3 linked regions of the Parashewanella spongiae genome follow. The protein of the gene in region 2 interacts with the protein of the main gene of each other region in a pairwise test. Links are inferred from orthologs where the notes say so. Each region holds a gene or a part of one and is shown on either strand. Other genes may lie near its edges.

What was found. Proteins that work in one complex are often made in the same cells at the same time.
Region 1: the proteins of rlmN (region 2) and srmB interact in binary tests that used the Escherichia coli proteins (3 or more experiments, as listed by UniProt). The link is inferred for Parashewanella spongiae from one-to-one orthologs.
Region 3: the proteins of rlmN (region 2) and ftsZ interact in binary tests that used the Escherichia coli proteins (3 or more experiments, as listed by UniProt). The link is inferred for Parashewanella spongiae from one-to-one orthologs.

What each region holds. Positions count from the first base shown.
Region 1 is NZ_CP037952.1:4,806,391-4,811,280, forward strand. Bases 847-3,822 are described here. They hold srmB (ATP-dependent RNA helicase SrmB), read right to left. Parts: upstream 2,960-3,822; coding sequence 1,733-2,959; downstream 847-1,732. Other genes in these bases: E2I05_RS18950 (efflux RND transporter periplasmic adaptor subunit), read right to left, coding at 847-1,469; E2I05_RS18960 (tRNA1(Val) (adenine(37)-N6)-methyltransferase), read right to left, coding at 3,021-3,737. In the rest of the region: E2I05_RS18945 (efflux RND transporter permease subunit), read right to left, coding at 1-270; more of E2I05_RS18950, read right to left, coding at 270-846; brnQ (branched-chain amino acid transport system II carrier protein), read left to right, coding at 3,962-4,890. UniProt on the Escherichia coli protein: DEAD-box RNA helicase involved in the assembly of the 50S ribosomal subunit at low temperature. Exhibits RNA-stimulated ATP hydrolysis and RNA unwinding activity. Acts before DeaD.
Region 2 is NZ_CP037952.1:1,277,832-1,282,564, reverse strand. The notes cover bases 1,052-3,870. They hold rlmN (dual-specificity RNA methyltransferase RlmN), read right to left. Parts: upstream 3,113-3,870; coding sequence 1,991-3,112; downstream 1,052-1,990. Other genes in these bases: E2I05_RS04800 (hypothetical protein), read right to left, coding at 3,750-3,870; pilW (type IV pilus biogenesis/stability protein PilW), read right to left, coding at 1,176-1,958; E2I05_RS04815 (RodZ domain-containing protein), read right to left, coding at 1,052-1,176. Also shown: ispG (flavodoxin-dependent (E)-4-hydroxy-3-methylbut-2-enyl-diphosphate synthase), read right to left, coding at 1-85; more of E2I05_RS04815, read right to left, coding at 193-1,051; more of E2I05_RS04800, read right to left, coding at 3,871-4,628.
Region 3 is NZ_CP037952.1:4,943,572-4,948,482, forward strand. The notes cover bases 847-3,843. They hold ftsZ (cell division protein FtsZ), read right to left. Parts: upstream 2,944-3,843; coding sequence 1,750-2,943; downstream 847-1,749. Other genes in these bases: lpxC (UDP-3-O-acyl-N-acetylglucosamine deacetylase), read right to left, coding at 847-1,582; ftsA (cell division protein FtsA), read right to left, coding at 2,975-3,843. Also shown: E2I05_RS19540 (M23 family metallopeptidase), read right to left, coding at 1-174; E2I05_RS19545 (DUF721 domain-containing protein), read left to right, coding at 201-662; more of lpxC, read right to left, coding at 659-846; more of ftsA, read right to left, coding at 3,844-4,210; E2I05_RS19565 (cell division protein FtsQ/DivIB), read right to left, coding at 4,214-4,911. UniProt on the Escherichia coli protein: Essential cell division protein that forms a contractile ring structure (Z ring) at the future cell division site. The regulation of the ring assembly controls the timing and the location of cell division.

The sequences.
Region 1 (4,890 bases), 3.5 Mb from region 2 along the record:
ATCACCGGCAACGGATGATATTTTTTTAATTCCATCGATTTCTTTAATGGCTTCTTCCACTTTTATGACAATGCCATCTTCAATGTCTTGTGGCGCGGCACCGGGGTAGGCAACCGACACTTGAACTTGGTTGATGTCATAAGTTGGCATCATTTCTTTCTTGATCATCACAGCACTAAACAAGCCACCAATGATAATGATCAGCATGAGCAAGTTTGCAGCCACGCTATTATGAGCAAACCAAGCAATCAATCCTTTAGGCTGCTCCATTATCGCTCACCTTGTAATATCATGCCCTGTCCCTGAACTTCGTCCGCTTTATCTCCTAAAATGGAAACTTCTAACCCATTTGACAACTGATTAAACTGAGCCAGCGAAATTCGCTCTCCAGACTTCAAGCTGCCTTGAATGTAAATAAACTCAGTGCCACTTTTGACTATATTCACGTCACGCATCGCAATTTTATTTGCTGCATCGATCACGGCCACTTGATTATCTCGTACCAAATGGCGAGGTAATTTCACCAGTTGTTCGACCTGCTTACCTTGAATTTCAGCGTCCACAAATGTGCCGAATTGCAATGGAAATCGATTTTGATCAAGCATGGCTCTTTGGTAAGGATCGTTAATTTCTGCAACCACATAAAGCATTCGATTTTCGTCATCAATCACGCCTTCACTACGAACGAGTTCAGCCTGCCATTGAAAGGTTTGTTGACCGACAGTACTGGTTAATCGCACGGGCGCATTAGGAGATTGAATAGAGTTGAGTTGAGTCATATCATCAAAACTTACGGGCAGGCGTACTTCGGCAATATCCGTGTTAAATAACTCACCGAGTTCGCTGCCAACCGAAACATACTGACCTAAATCTATGCTTCTTGTTTTCACCAATCCATCGAACTGTGCACGGATAAGCGTACGTTCAAGGTTACGTTTAGCTCGTGCTAATACAGCTTCAGCAGATTTAACATTCGCTTGTTCTCGTTGTAGTTGTGGTAATCGCAATCCTAGAGTTGGAGCACTGCCTTGCTTATAATCTTTAAACTCTACCTTAGCCACTTCACCACGGGCTTTTTCTTCATCCAATGATGCACGAGCTTTTGCAAGTTCAGCTTCAGCCAAAGCCAAGTCAGCTTGATAATCAGACGCTTCAATTCTTGCGAGTACATCACCTTGGCTAACCATTCCACCACTAATAAAAATGGGCTCAACATGAACAATTCGGCCACTGACTTCCGCAACGAGTCGAGTTTTATACTTAGGTTGCACCACACCAAATGAGGCTAAAGTTAGTGCAGACGTTTCAACGTTCACTTCCATTACCTCAACAATGGGTAATGATGGTTTTTGACTTTTTTGCTCTGGGTAGGCTTTTGATTGCGTTAACCATGCATAAATAAACGCGGCAATGACGATGATACTCACAGGTAACAATATACGTCTTAACCATAAACTCAAATTGCTCATAGGGCCTGGCTTTCCTTCTCAAGGCGAAATTCTGATCACGCTACCAGAGTTCATGTAAAATATAAACGCAATATTGTAAATAAATTGTGATAAGTATTCTTGATTTTTTACTAATACTAACAACAGCTTGCACACTTTTTAACCAGTCAAAAAATTGACGAAATTTAAGCTTGTGATTTACTTTATTAAAATCACAAAAAAAGGCCGCTCAAGCGACCTTTTTTGACGATAATAAACCAGCATTACCAATCAAGCTCAAAAAACTATTTTTTAGATTTCTTTTTCTTTGCCTTAGCTTTGGCTTTAATTTTTTCTTTGTTCTTTTTCTTAGCTGGCGCTTTAGCTTCTTTGTTTTTCGGTCTAAGAGTTTCAATCACTCGACGTTTCAGCTTTTGCTCTATGTAACGTTCGATTTTAGCTAAAATGCGCACATCATGAGCTTCAACCAGTGATATTGCAGTACCTTTAGCTCCAGCTCGTGCAGTACGACCAATACGATGAACATAAATGTCTGACGTTCGCGGCATGTCATAGTTAATCACATGAGTGATCCCTTCAACATCAATACCACGGGCGGCAACATCAGTACACAGTAATACATTTACTTCGCCTTTAGTAAAACGCCCGAGCGCCTGAAAACGCTTCTTTTGCTCCATATCGCCGCGCATAAAAGCACTACTGATCCCTGCTTGCTGCAAATGGCCTTCGAGACTTGCTAAACCTTCGCGAGTTTTGACAAACACTATCGCGCGCTCTACTTCTTCAGAATTCAATAAGTGGCACAGTAAATCAAATTTATGCTTTTTATTATCAGCAAGGTGCACCCACTGATGCACTTTCGCTTTTTCACTTCTTGGCGATTCAATCGTTACGTTTAACGGATTGATCAGCAACTCTTCAGCAAAACGCTTAACACCACCTGTTTCTAACGTGGCAGAAAACAGCATGTTTTGTTTTCGGCCTTGCGCTTCAGTAGCAATCGATTTAACGACCGATGAAAAGCCCATATCCAGCATGCGATCAGCTTCATCAATAATCAGGACTTCAACAGCTTCCGCTGAAAACTTACCTTTATCTAAATATTCTAATAAACGTCCCGGTGTTGCGACGAGAACATCATGCCCAACTTCAAGCATTTCTTCTTGTGGCCCATACGGAACACCACCAGTGATAATTCCTATGCTCAGATCAAGCTCTGTGGCCAAATGAGTCGCGTAGCGATGGATCTGACTCGCGAGCTCACGAGTTGGCGATAGTATTAACACGCGAGCGGGTCCTGGAAATCGTCTAGGAAAGTCAATCAAGTGTTGCAACGCCGGTAACAAGAAACTCGCCGTTTTTCCTGTACCCGTTGGTGCCATAGCAAGAATATCGCGCTGCTCTAAAGCTGCTGGGATCGTTTGTTGTTGGACAGTGGTAGCTGACTCATGCCCCATATATTTTAGGGCATCAAGTAAATCATGATCCAGATCGAATTCTTCAAATAGCATGGTAAGGCTCTCGGCATTTATTGGCGGCGCATTATATACCCAAAAGGTGCTGAAGTGCAGACTAAAGTTTTAAATAAAAAGCTTGAGTGAGGACTATCATTGCTTCGCTGTACTCTCCTGTCTTTTCTCGAATGATAAGCGCTGGCATTTCAATAGCAAAACTAATGTTAAACCCTACTTCGAGCAGCACTCTATTCGGCTGTTTTTCTCGAACACTGATGACACGCTGTTGTCGATGTATTGATAACTCCGAATCATTCAGCGCATTTTCGAAGAAACCCAAAGACTCAATTGGCAAAATCAAACTGGCTCGACCCGTTGACTTCAACAAACGTTCGATTTGAGTTAAAAGTACGGTAAAGGTTAATGAGTTTGTGTGCCTAGCTTCAGCGCGTTTTGAGTCTTGAGATTGCGGCCCTGATACAAAGTAAGGTGGGTTACAAATAATATGCTCGAAGCGTTCCTGTTTAGAACCCGTATATTCAGCGGTAAAGACATCAATACTTTGATTGACAATTTTCAGCCGTTCACCCCATGGACTTTTTAGGCAGTTGACTTTGGCAACATCACACGTGGTTGCATCGATTTCAACGCCCACTATCGTAGCTTCACTGCGTTGAGCTGCCATAATACTGAGCACACCGCAGCCTGTACCTATGTCGAGAATACGTTTTGCTGAACTTAAATTAGCCCATCCGCCAAGTACAATAGCGTCAGTGCTAACTCGCATGCCACAATGAGTATCGTCGATATGAAATTGTTTGAAGGTAAAAGGCATGTTTCGAGTATCTGGAAAAATCAAAATTGTACTGATAAAGCAGTGTGGATACCAGAATCTTCAGTAAACTCATGCAATTTTTTCAAAATATTAGACGTGATCATCTACAAAACTATCAATTTTCATATGTTGAAACTGTAGCCAAGTTCACAAATTTCGCTTAAGTTGTATCCATAAAAACAAAATGATCATTAAAAATGAGGCAAAACGTGCAGAACAATCATATGAGTGTTAGTGACACATTCGGTTTAGGTTTTATGACCTTTGCCTTTTTTCTAGGAGCTGGAAACCTGATTTTCCCTCCTTTTGCTGGTTATCTTGCAGGAGAAAACACTAATTGGGCTATGCTCGGTTTTCTCATCACTGCGGTAGGTTTGCCTTTGTCCGGCTTAATTGCGGTTGCAAAAACCAACGGTAATGTCATGTCACTTTTACCGCCTTTTGCTGCAACGGCACTGGCTGTTGCCATTTACATCATTATTGGCCCTGCATTCGCGGCACCTCGAACTGGCCTTGTTGCCTATGAAATTGGCGTAAAGCCATTTATTGACAATGCAACAGCCGTTATCCACATCGGTTCGTTGGAATTAAATCAATCACAAATGTTGTCGACACTTACTTTCTTTACGATTGCCATGTTGCTGTCGTTATACCCAGGAAAGCTTTTGGATAATGTCGGTAAGGTATTGACTCCTGTACTACTGTCTTTACTTCTAATTCTTGGCATTTCGATTTTGATGTTCAATGGTTCTGAACCGGGCAGTGCCATCGGTGACTACCAAGCCAATCCTTTAAGTAAAGGGATCATTGAAGGGTATAACACTATGGATACCTTAGCTTCTTTGATGTTTGGTATGCTGATTATTGACATTCTAAAACGTAAAGGGATCACTGAATCCAAATCACAAACTCGCTACTTAGTACGTGCCGCTATCATTGCAGCGTGTGGGCTTGCGTTTGTTTATATTTCTTTATTTATATTAGGATCTACGGCCGGAGAATTGGCCACAAACACTGAGAATGGTGGCCAAATCCTAACAAATTATGTTGATTCACAATTTGGCTCTGTAGGTTTATTACTGCTCTCCACCGTTGTTTCTTTGGCATGTTTAACCACGGCTGTAGGTCTCATTGTTGCCTGCTCTGAATTTTT
Region 2 (4,733 bases):
TGATAGGTGCACCATCACCTATCGGAACATTTCCCACATAAATACGTTTTGATGGACGTCTTTTAATAGGGTTTTCGCTGTACATAGTTTTTCTCCGTACTACGTCGTTGTTACTGACTTTTATCAAAAAGCAAACAACGCACTGAAGTAAGTAACCAAAATTCGGACTAACGTTTTAGATAAATCGAGCTTTTATTCATTAAGAGGCAAAGTCATTCTTGCCACTCGCCCTGAAGGGAATTTATCCAAATTAACAGTTTTTCCATTTAAACTTAGCTGAATCACGCGTGGAGCACCAAAAATTGCTTGGAAGGGTGCTTGGCCTGAAACTGTTATTGATCTACCTGACTTTTTCAAACCAGAAACAATCACTTCACCTGTAGCATCTTGAATCTTTATCCAGCAATCGCCAGTTAAAGTTAAATTAATTTCTGTTAATACTGTATCGTTTGCTTCAACAAGTTTCAGATCGTTTACTTGTGAGGTTGCATTATCCTGAGTGATTTCAGCGTCCTCAATATTAACTTCTTCTCGGGGAGCTTCATCTTGCCCTCTTGGTAAAACAGAATGGCTTTCCTCACCTGAAACACTCACCACTGGATTATTATCTTGAGGAAGTATTGCCTTATTTGATTTAATTTCGTCAGTGGTAGTCTGCGATTGAATGCTTGAAGGCACCGTTTGAATCGCTAATTGCTCTACTTCTTCAATGCTTGGTTGAGATAAATCAGCTTTTGTCCCAAATAGCTCGGCTTTTTGTATCCACCAAAGAATAAATAGTGCGAGTAACGTGAATACTATAAGGTAAGTCAACCATATCAAACGACTGTCTGTTGCTTCTCGAGTCGTTTTACGAGAAAAACTCTGCATCGCTGGGTCGCACAGTTTACCCAATTGGCTATCAATACATTCGTGAATTAACAAAGGATCAGCAACAACCAATCTCGCATAATTTTTTATGTATCCACGAGCATAAGTTGAAGAACCTATGTTGCTAAAGTCATCCGCTTCGATGTCATTTACAATAGTCATACGTAAATTCAGTGATTTCGAGACACTTTCAATGCTGAGATTTCTCGCTAGTCTTGCCGATTTTAGCAATGAACCTATTGTATGTACTGGTTCTTCTTGTTGTAGTGCTTGTGTTTCAGACACGTCTGATTTTAAGTCTTTCATTAGTGCATATTTGCTCGAATTTTTTTGGCTTGTGGAGAGGCAGGAAACTTTGCTTGTAATACTAATGCAAGAGTTTTAGCAGCCGTTTTATCATTAAGTCCAAGTTCAATATCAATCCCTAACGATAAACTTTCCGCCGTTTGAAATGCTACATTGTGATACCGCTCTAATTCAGCTTTGGCTTGCGGTAATTGTTTTAACTGGAAGTAAACTCTCGTTAGCTCTAATAATGACGTTGCTCTTCTAGAATCATACTTTAGCGCCAATTCAAAATACTTTCGCGCTTTTTCTAACTGATCCGCTTCTTGGCTACACAGCCCCAAATTTTCGTAACTTGACGCAGAGCGTGTGTATTTGGGCATATCAATCGCAGCAAGAAACATTTTTTCAGATTCAGAAAACTTTTTTTGCTGACAAAGAAAAACTCCAAAGTTGTTATAAGAGTCGCCAGTTACATTTTTACTGTTAATGGCATTATTATATGATTTCTCAGCTTTGCGGGTATCTCCTACTTTTTGGTAGTAGTAAGCCAGTGCTGTATGCACCTCTTCAAGATCAGGTGCATATTCTAGTGCTTTATCTAAATTGAACTTAGCTTGTTCAGTGTTACCACGTCTCAGGTAAGTTAATCCTAATTGCATTCTTTCTCTCGCAGCCGAAACGGGATCAAATTTATATTCTGAAACCGGATCACCAGTTCCATTATAAGTTCGCTCACTGACACAAGCTGATAACAATAACGCTGTAGCAATACAGCTGATTTGAAGCAATCCCTGTTTCATAACAAACCCTAAGACATTGAACTAATTAAAAGTTAATCCATTGTGACCGAAATTTGTTGCTCTTGCATGCGTTTTTTTGCTAGTCGCTGGGTTCTGTCTCGAATATCTCCTGCAAGTTGCCCACATGCCGCATCAATATCATCACCACGAGTTTTTCTAACAATAACAGTTACATCGTACCCCATTAACACCTTGGAGAATCTATCAATACGAGAGTTTGATGAACGACCGTACGGAGAACCTGGGTAAGGGTTAAACGGAATTAAGTTAATTTTACATGGCGTATCTTTTAACAGTTTTGCCAATTCATGAGCTTGATCGGTACTGTCATTAATGTGATCCAGCATGACATATTCAATCGTCACCCGACCTCTGTTCGCATTCGATTTAGCAATATAGCGTCTGATCCCATCCAAAAATTCTTTTAACGGATATTTTTTGTTAACGGGAACCAGAACGTCGCGAAGTTCATCGTCAGGTGCGTGAATACTCACGGCTAATGCAACATCAAGTTCATCGCCCATTTTGTCTAATGCTGGTACGACACCTGATGTAGAAACCGTCACGCGGCGTTTCGATAGACTAAAACCAAAATCATCTAGCATAATCTTTAGAGAAGGTATTAAATTCGATAAATTTAATAATGGCTCACCCATTCCCATCATTACAACATTAGTGATTGGACGCTCGCCCGTTTCTTTTTGAAAACCTAAAAAGTCGCACACTCGCCAGATTTGACCGACAATTTCTGACACAGATAAGTTACGGTTAAAACCTTGATGTCCTGTCGAGCAAAACGTACAAGCCAATGCGCAACCCACTTGTGATGAAACACAAAGCGTTGCTCTGTCTTCTTCAGGAATATAAACAGTTTCAACTTCTTGACCATCGCCCACATCAATTGCAAATTTGATGGTACCATCCTCAGACTTTTGGAAACTGGAGATCTCTGGTGCCACTATTTCACACTTCGAAATGAGTTTTGTACGCAATTTTTTATTGATGTTGTTCATATCTTCAATGTCAGTAACACCAAAGTGATAGATCCATTTCATCAGTTGATCAGCACGAAACGGTTTTTCACCCATATCGGCGAATAGCTGTCGCATTGCCTTACGATCGAGATCTAATAAATTGATCTTTTTATCACTCATGTAACTAACCTCAAAAATACAAACTAAAAAGCCCCTCAATAGGGGCGGAAGATTATACAGTCCCAACACTGCTTTGACCAGATATACCCGTGTTACCTGACTGATTTTGGCTAAGCGATGAGTTTATTAATATAAGGTAAAACGAATATTTATAGAAATATCAGTTTACTGCCTAAATGAACTGTTCATTTCTTTTTTTCAATGAGAGTAATACCAATTACAGTAATTAACTTCACACTCAGCAAGAGCTAAAGGATTTCAGTACAAGGCGCAAGTATGAAGTACTATATACCCTAACGGCCGCCATACAAAGCTGGCGTTCAACGCACTTCGTGCTTTTGTCGGGATAATTCAAAAACTTGTAACGTAGTAATGGCATCCTTTAGCCTTGCCCTTCAGGAGCTTGTATGTGTCCAAATTACTACGCAAAACTGTCTCAACGTAGCAATGTAATAACGACAGTTTTGTATGTCGATAATAACTATGTCTTCATCAATTTCACTTGTACTTTGAACACCTACATAGCTCTGAGCTGGGAATTTAATTACTGTAATTGGTATAAGCTACTTTAAAGTTCAAAACTGTCCAAAGTGTTGGATTAAGGGAAGACGCTATATACTAGGACATCGTAGGTTCGCTATCCAGATGTACCTTGGAAATGGCTGTCAGTGATTTTTACTTCTTTATTCATGCCAGCATAAAAGATAATACATGGAACAAGCGGTACTCTAAGCCTTTCAATTACGCTGTCTTGAAATTTACCATTAATTTTAATTTCTACTTTGGCTAATTGTTTTTCCACTGAAATCATAAGACATACTTCTGTGCCTTTTTCATAAAAAGGCTGAATTTGGGATTTACCTTTTATCTTTTCACTTTCAACTGCCCCTTTTCTGATCACTTTTCCTTCGTAAGATTGAAAAAATGAAAGTTGATTACACATGCACATCACGCTTGACGCATCGATTGCAACTTGCATTTTACTAGCCTTAAGAGATTGTGATACACCAATACAAGTACTTGCTCCTTGATCTAACTCAATTGTAAAGTCAAACTGGTAGCATCCGTCTTGCTGGCAAATGCAATTTAAAAATGCAAATCCTTTTTCGGATTTATCAAATTCTGATATCTCTCTTACAACTTTACTGTCTGTAGAACTATTAATAACCTTTAACTTACCTAGAGTATTCTCTACATCGAAGATAACTTTAGCTGGTGGTCTTTGCCTCGTTGCCTGTAGTACGGAAAGTTCAGGTGATTCCGCATTGCATAGTTCAGCCTCTATCCGTTTAAGGCTGGAGATTGCTGATGTTAAACTTGAGCTATCTAAGCGAGAATTGAAGATATTTTGATCATGGCTTTTTAAAAGCTTACTCCCTGAAAAACTTAGTTCAAAATGCAAAGTTTCATATTCATTACCGTCCAATGTGCAAATACACTCAAATTCCTTTAGATACTCATTTTTAATATTACCGATTAATTCACAAAGCTGTGATAACTTAACATCGATAGTCACTTCATCGCTCTCAAGGTTGTCGCAAATCTCATCAACCCGAGATTCAGTGAGTGATGTTTCAGCTTTGAGCCATTCTTTAGCTTTGGTTTTTAGAAGCTCGGTTGT
Region 3 (4,911 bases), 3.7 Mb from region 2 along the record:
CCTTTCTAGGCGCTCAGAGTTCATGTTCGCTTGCTGATCGACAAAGCGTGCATTACTGTTTTGATATAGAATGATAGCAAGCGCAGCTAGGATGACAGGCAGCATTAACCAACGTTTGCCAAGATGCCAACGTTTTACATCTTTTCTGCCTTGGATAAATACTGTTACACTCATATTCTTATCAAGCCACCAATTATCATATGAAAAAGCTACCTCACGATCTCAGTCAGTTATTGAACGTTTCCGGCAAACTTCCTGAGCTTAAGGAAAAAGCTGAATTATTATTAAGTTTAGACCAACTCATTAAACAGCAGCTGCATGGTCCAATTATCACGCAAATTAAAGTCGCTAACTTGCGTGAAAGCACATTGGTTGTTGAAGTTTCTTCAGCATCTTGGGCTACAAGACTCAACTTTCAAAAATCACAATTACTGCTTAAACTTCAAAATGAAGCGTTACCAATGCTCTCTAGTATTGACGTTAAAGTCAACCCAAGGATGTTTGCGGTCGCTTCAAATGTCGAGCAAAATCATGCGCATCTTAGTAATACAGCGGCCTCACACATTGAAGCTTTGGCTGAAAATATAGAAGGTAGCCTAGGCCACAAACTAAAACGGCTGGCTGCATTAGCCAGCCGTCAAAGGCATTTCAGTGATGATTAGGTCGTTATCGCAGCATTATTCATTGTCATAAAGCTCACTGGGACATCAGCCTCATTTTCATAACTGATCAATTCCCAAGCTTCTTGCTCGGCGAGTAATGCTCTGACTAATTTATTATTTAAAGCATGACCTGTTTTAAAGGCTGAAAACTCACCAACAATGGCATTACCTGCAACATAAAGATCGCCAAATGCATCAAGAATTTTATGTTTCAAAAATTCATCATCATACCTTAAACCATCAGGGTTTAAGACTTTGTATTCATCTAAAACAATGGCATTTTCCATACTGCCACCTAATGCTAAATCGTTAGCACGTAAATACTCAATGTCACGCATAAAGCCAAATGTTCTGGCACGGCTAATATCTTTAATGAATCCAGCGGTAGAAAAGTCCATAATCATATGTTGCTGGCTACGAGCTATTTCTGGATGTGAAAAATCAATTTTAAAGTCAATTTTGAAACCTTGATACGGCTTCAGCATTGCCCATTTATCACCGTCTTCAACTTTAATCGTTTTCTTAATGCGTAAATATTTCTTAGGCAAGGACTGTTGCGCGACTCCCGCTGACTGGAGTAAAAATACAAATGGACTGGCGCTCCCGTCCATAATGGGAATTTCAGGGGCATCGACTTCAATGATGGCATTATCGATACCTAAACCGGCTAACGCTGCGAACAAGTGTTCAATAGTTGCGACTTTAACGCCATCATCATTCGCTAACACGGTGCAAAGCATGGTTTCTCGAACTTGTTCAGCTTTAGCTGTTATGGCAACGGTTGGTTCAAGATCGGTGCGAATAAACACAATACCACTATTAACTGGTGCTGGTTTAATTGCCAATGTGACCTTATTACCCGAGTGTAAGCCCACTCCAGTAGTTTTCACCATTTTTTGAATAGTTCTTTGAAAAATCATTCAGTTACCAGTACCTAATTTTTTTAAATTAAAATTTTTCCGACCAAAAACAAACCGCAGGCAAGCTTGGCTGGTCGGATATGCTAACATATTTTTACGGTGAAACAAAAAACCACCGATATTACATTGTACAAAGCAGATCAAAATCATACTTTTACACGCATACTTTAGTCAGCTTGTTTGCGTAAAAACGCCGGAATATCTAAATAATCTATGTCATTTTTTTGGGCCGGACTCGCTTGACCAACGCCAACTTGAACGACATTTCCAGCCGTTGTAGTTGCCATATCAGGACTCGGCTCCGCCACTGATACTTTTTCAGATGCTCTAGATACCGATAACACTTCCGGAGCAGCTTCTGCTCTAGGAGTTGGTTTACTCACTAATGTGATATCAGGCTTTTTTTCTGCACCAATTCCTGTTGCAACAACCGTTACTCTAAGTTCATTACTCATTTCAGGATCGATAACCGCACCAACTACAACCGTTGCGTTATCAGAAGCGTAAGCTTTAACATGATTACCAACCGTTTCAAACTCTTCGATACTCATGTCCATTCCGGCAGTGATGTTCACTAACACACCTCGAGCACCAGCAAGATCAATATCTTCGAGTAAAGGACTGGCAACCGCAGCTTCTGCTGCTTCTTCTGCTCTATCTTCACCACTCGCAATACCTGTTCCCATCATGGCATTGCCCATTTCAGACATTACCGTTTTGACGTCCGCAAAGTCGACATTGATCAAACCAGGGCGGGTAATCAATTCTGCAATACCTTGCACGGCACCAAGTAACACATTATTCGCAGCCGCGAAGGCATCCAATAACGATGTGCCTCGGCCTAATACTTTTAATAACTTCTCATTCGGGATCGTGATCAATGAATCAACGTTTTTACCAAGTTCTTCAATACCTTGCTCGGCAAATGTCATTCTCTTTTTCCCTTCAAAAGGAAAAGGTTTTGTCACAACCGCTACCGTTAAAATACCTTCTTCTTTAGCAATTTGCGCGACGACAGGTGCTGCACCTGTTCCAGTACCGCCCCCCATTCCAGCTGCAATAAAAATCATATCGCAACCTTTTATCGCTGAACGAATGCTTTCTTTATCTTCCTCAGCGGCTAAACGACCGACTTCAGGATTTGCACCTGCTCCCAGCCCTTTAGTCACATCACGCCCTAACTGAATTGTAGAGCCAGCAGAAGATTTACGCAGAGCTTGAGCGTCAGTATTCGTCGCTACAAACTCTACCCCTTCGATATTGTGCTTCACCATGTGTTCGACAGCATTACCACCTCCGCCGCCAACACCGATGACTTTAATCACCGCTTCATCTGAGTGAGTGTCCATGATCTCAAACATAGTTTGAACTCCATATTGCCTGCATTAAAAACTAAAATTCACCTTTGAACCAACTTTTGATCCGGCTCAGAGCATCGGTTACGCCTTGACGTTCCGGACGCTCAAATTCACTGTCCATGATGCGTCTTGCACCATAATGCAACAAGCCGATACCTGTTGAGTAAAGTGGTTCGCTGACATAATCGTATAGGCCTTTTACTTCGAGTGGGCCTGAGACTCTAACTGGCATTCCGAATGTAGCTTCTGCAACATCAACGACGCCTTCAATTGAGGCCGTACCGCCAGTCAGTACTATTCCCGCCGCTATTTGTTCTTCATAACCGCTGTCACGCAGCTCTTGTAGTATCAATTCAAACATTTCTTGATACCTTGGCTCGACGACCTCTGCCAAAGTGTGCCTCGACATTGACCGCGATGGCCGGCCACCGACTGATGGCACTTCAATATTTTCTTCACGACTGACCGCTGCACTTCTTGCATTTGCAAACTGTACTTTTATTTGTTCAGCATGCGATAAAGGGGTTCTGAATATCTTTGCGATATCATTTGTGACTTGATTACCCGCAACAGGTATCACCGCACAATGGCGCAATGCACCATTCGTGTAGATAGCAATATCTGTCGTACCGCCACCAATATCCACAAGGCACGCGCCTAAATCTTTTTCATCATTTGTGAGTGTCGCATCAGCTGAAGCAATACCAGAGAAAACTAGATCATCCACTTTTAAGCCACAACGCTCAACACTTTTTGTGATATTTTTCGCCATATCGTTGGCACAGGTCACAATATGTACTTTTGCTTCCATCCGCATACCTGACATTCCCATCGGGCTTTTAATGCCTTCCTGTACGTCGATAGCATACTCTTGTGGTAATACATGTAAAATTCGGCGTTCCGTCGGTATCTTAACTGAGCGAGCTGTGTGTATAACATTATCCACATCTTCTTGAGTGACTTCATCGTCATCAATTGACACCATACCATTCTCGTTTTGGCAGGCGATGTGCTTTCCTGAGATGCTCAAATAAACAGATGTAACCTGACAATCGGCCATCAGCTCTGCTTGATCTAATGCACGCTGCAAGCTTCGAACAATCGAATCTAAATCATTCACCCCGCCTTTATCCATACCTCTGGAGGGGTGGTTACCAAGACCTACGACCGTAATTTCGCCATCAGGTAATACTTCACCTATTATCACGGCGACTTTTGCTGTTCCTATGTCCAATCCAACAATCAGATTTCTATCTTGGTTCTTGGTCATCAGTTATCGACTCTCACTTTGCGTTTGGGCCCAACCCACGGCTAAACCAGTATCGTATCGTAAATCAATTCTTGCTATGGCCTTATCTTGCTCCTTTAAATAAGGGTATACATCTATAAAGCGTTGGACTCGGCTTATTTTATCTTCACGCCCTAAGTCCAATTGAATACCATTATCAAGTAACAAATTCCATGCATGTCGCGGAGTTAAACTTAGTTGATTTAAACTCAACCCGTTAATTTTTAATAATTCTGCTAACTGCTCATACGTCGTTAAAATATTTTTAGCCATACCTTCAGGACCTGACAACGATGGAAGCTTCAGTGATTCATCCGAAAGTACTGCTTCAAACACATCTCCATGACGATTTAACCACGAGTTTCCGTTCCAGTGTGCCGCAACGTCTTGTTCTTTAATAAATACTTTTAACTTTGCTGGCCATTCTCTTTGTACTGAAGCTCGATAAACCCAAGGCAACGTCTCTAACGTTTTTTGAATTTCGGAAACATCAGCACTAAAAAAACTGCTTTTCAATAGCCCCTGTAAAGCGAGCTGTATTTCAAGATCACTGGTGTATTTTCTTTCGCCTTTGATCACCACCGCTTCTATTGGCAACTCTTTCGCATCATTTACGATACGATTCAACTTCCAGCCCGCAGCACTCAAGCCTATAATCACTGACAATAAAAACACTAAGCCAC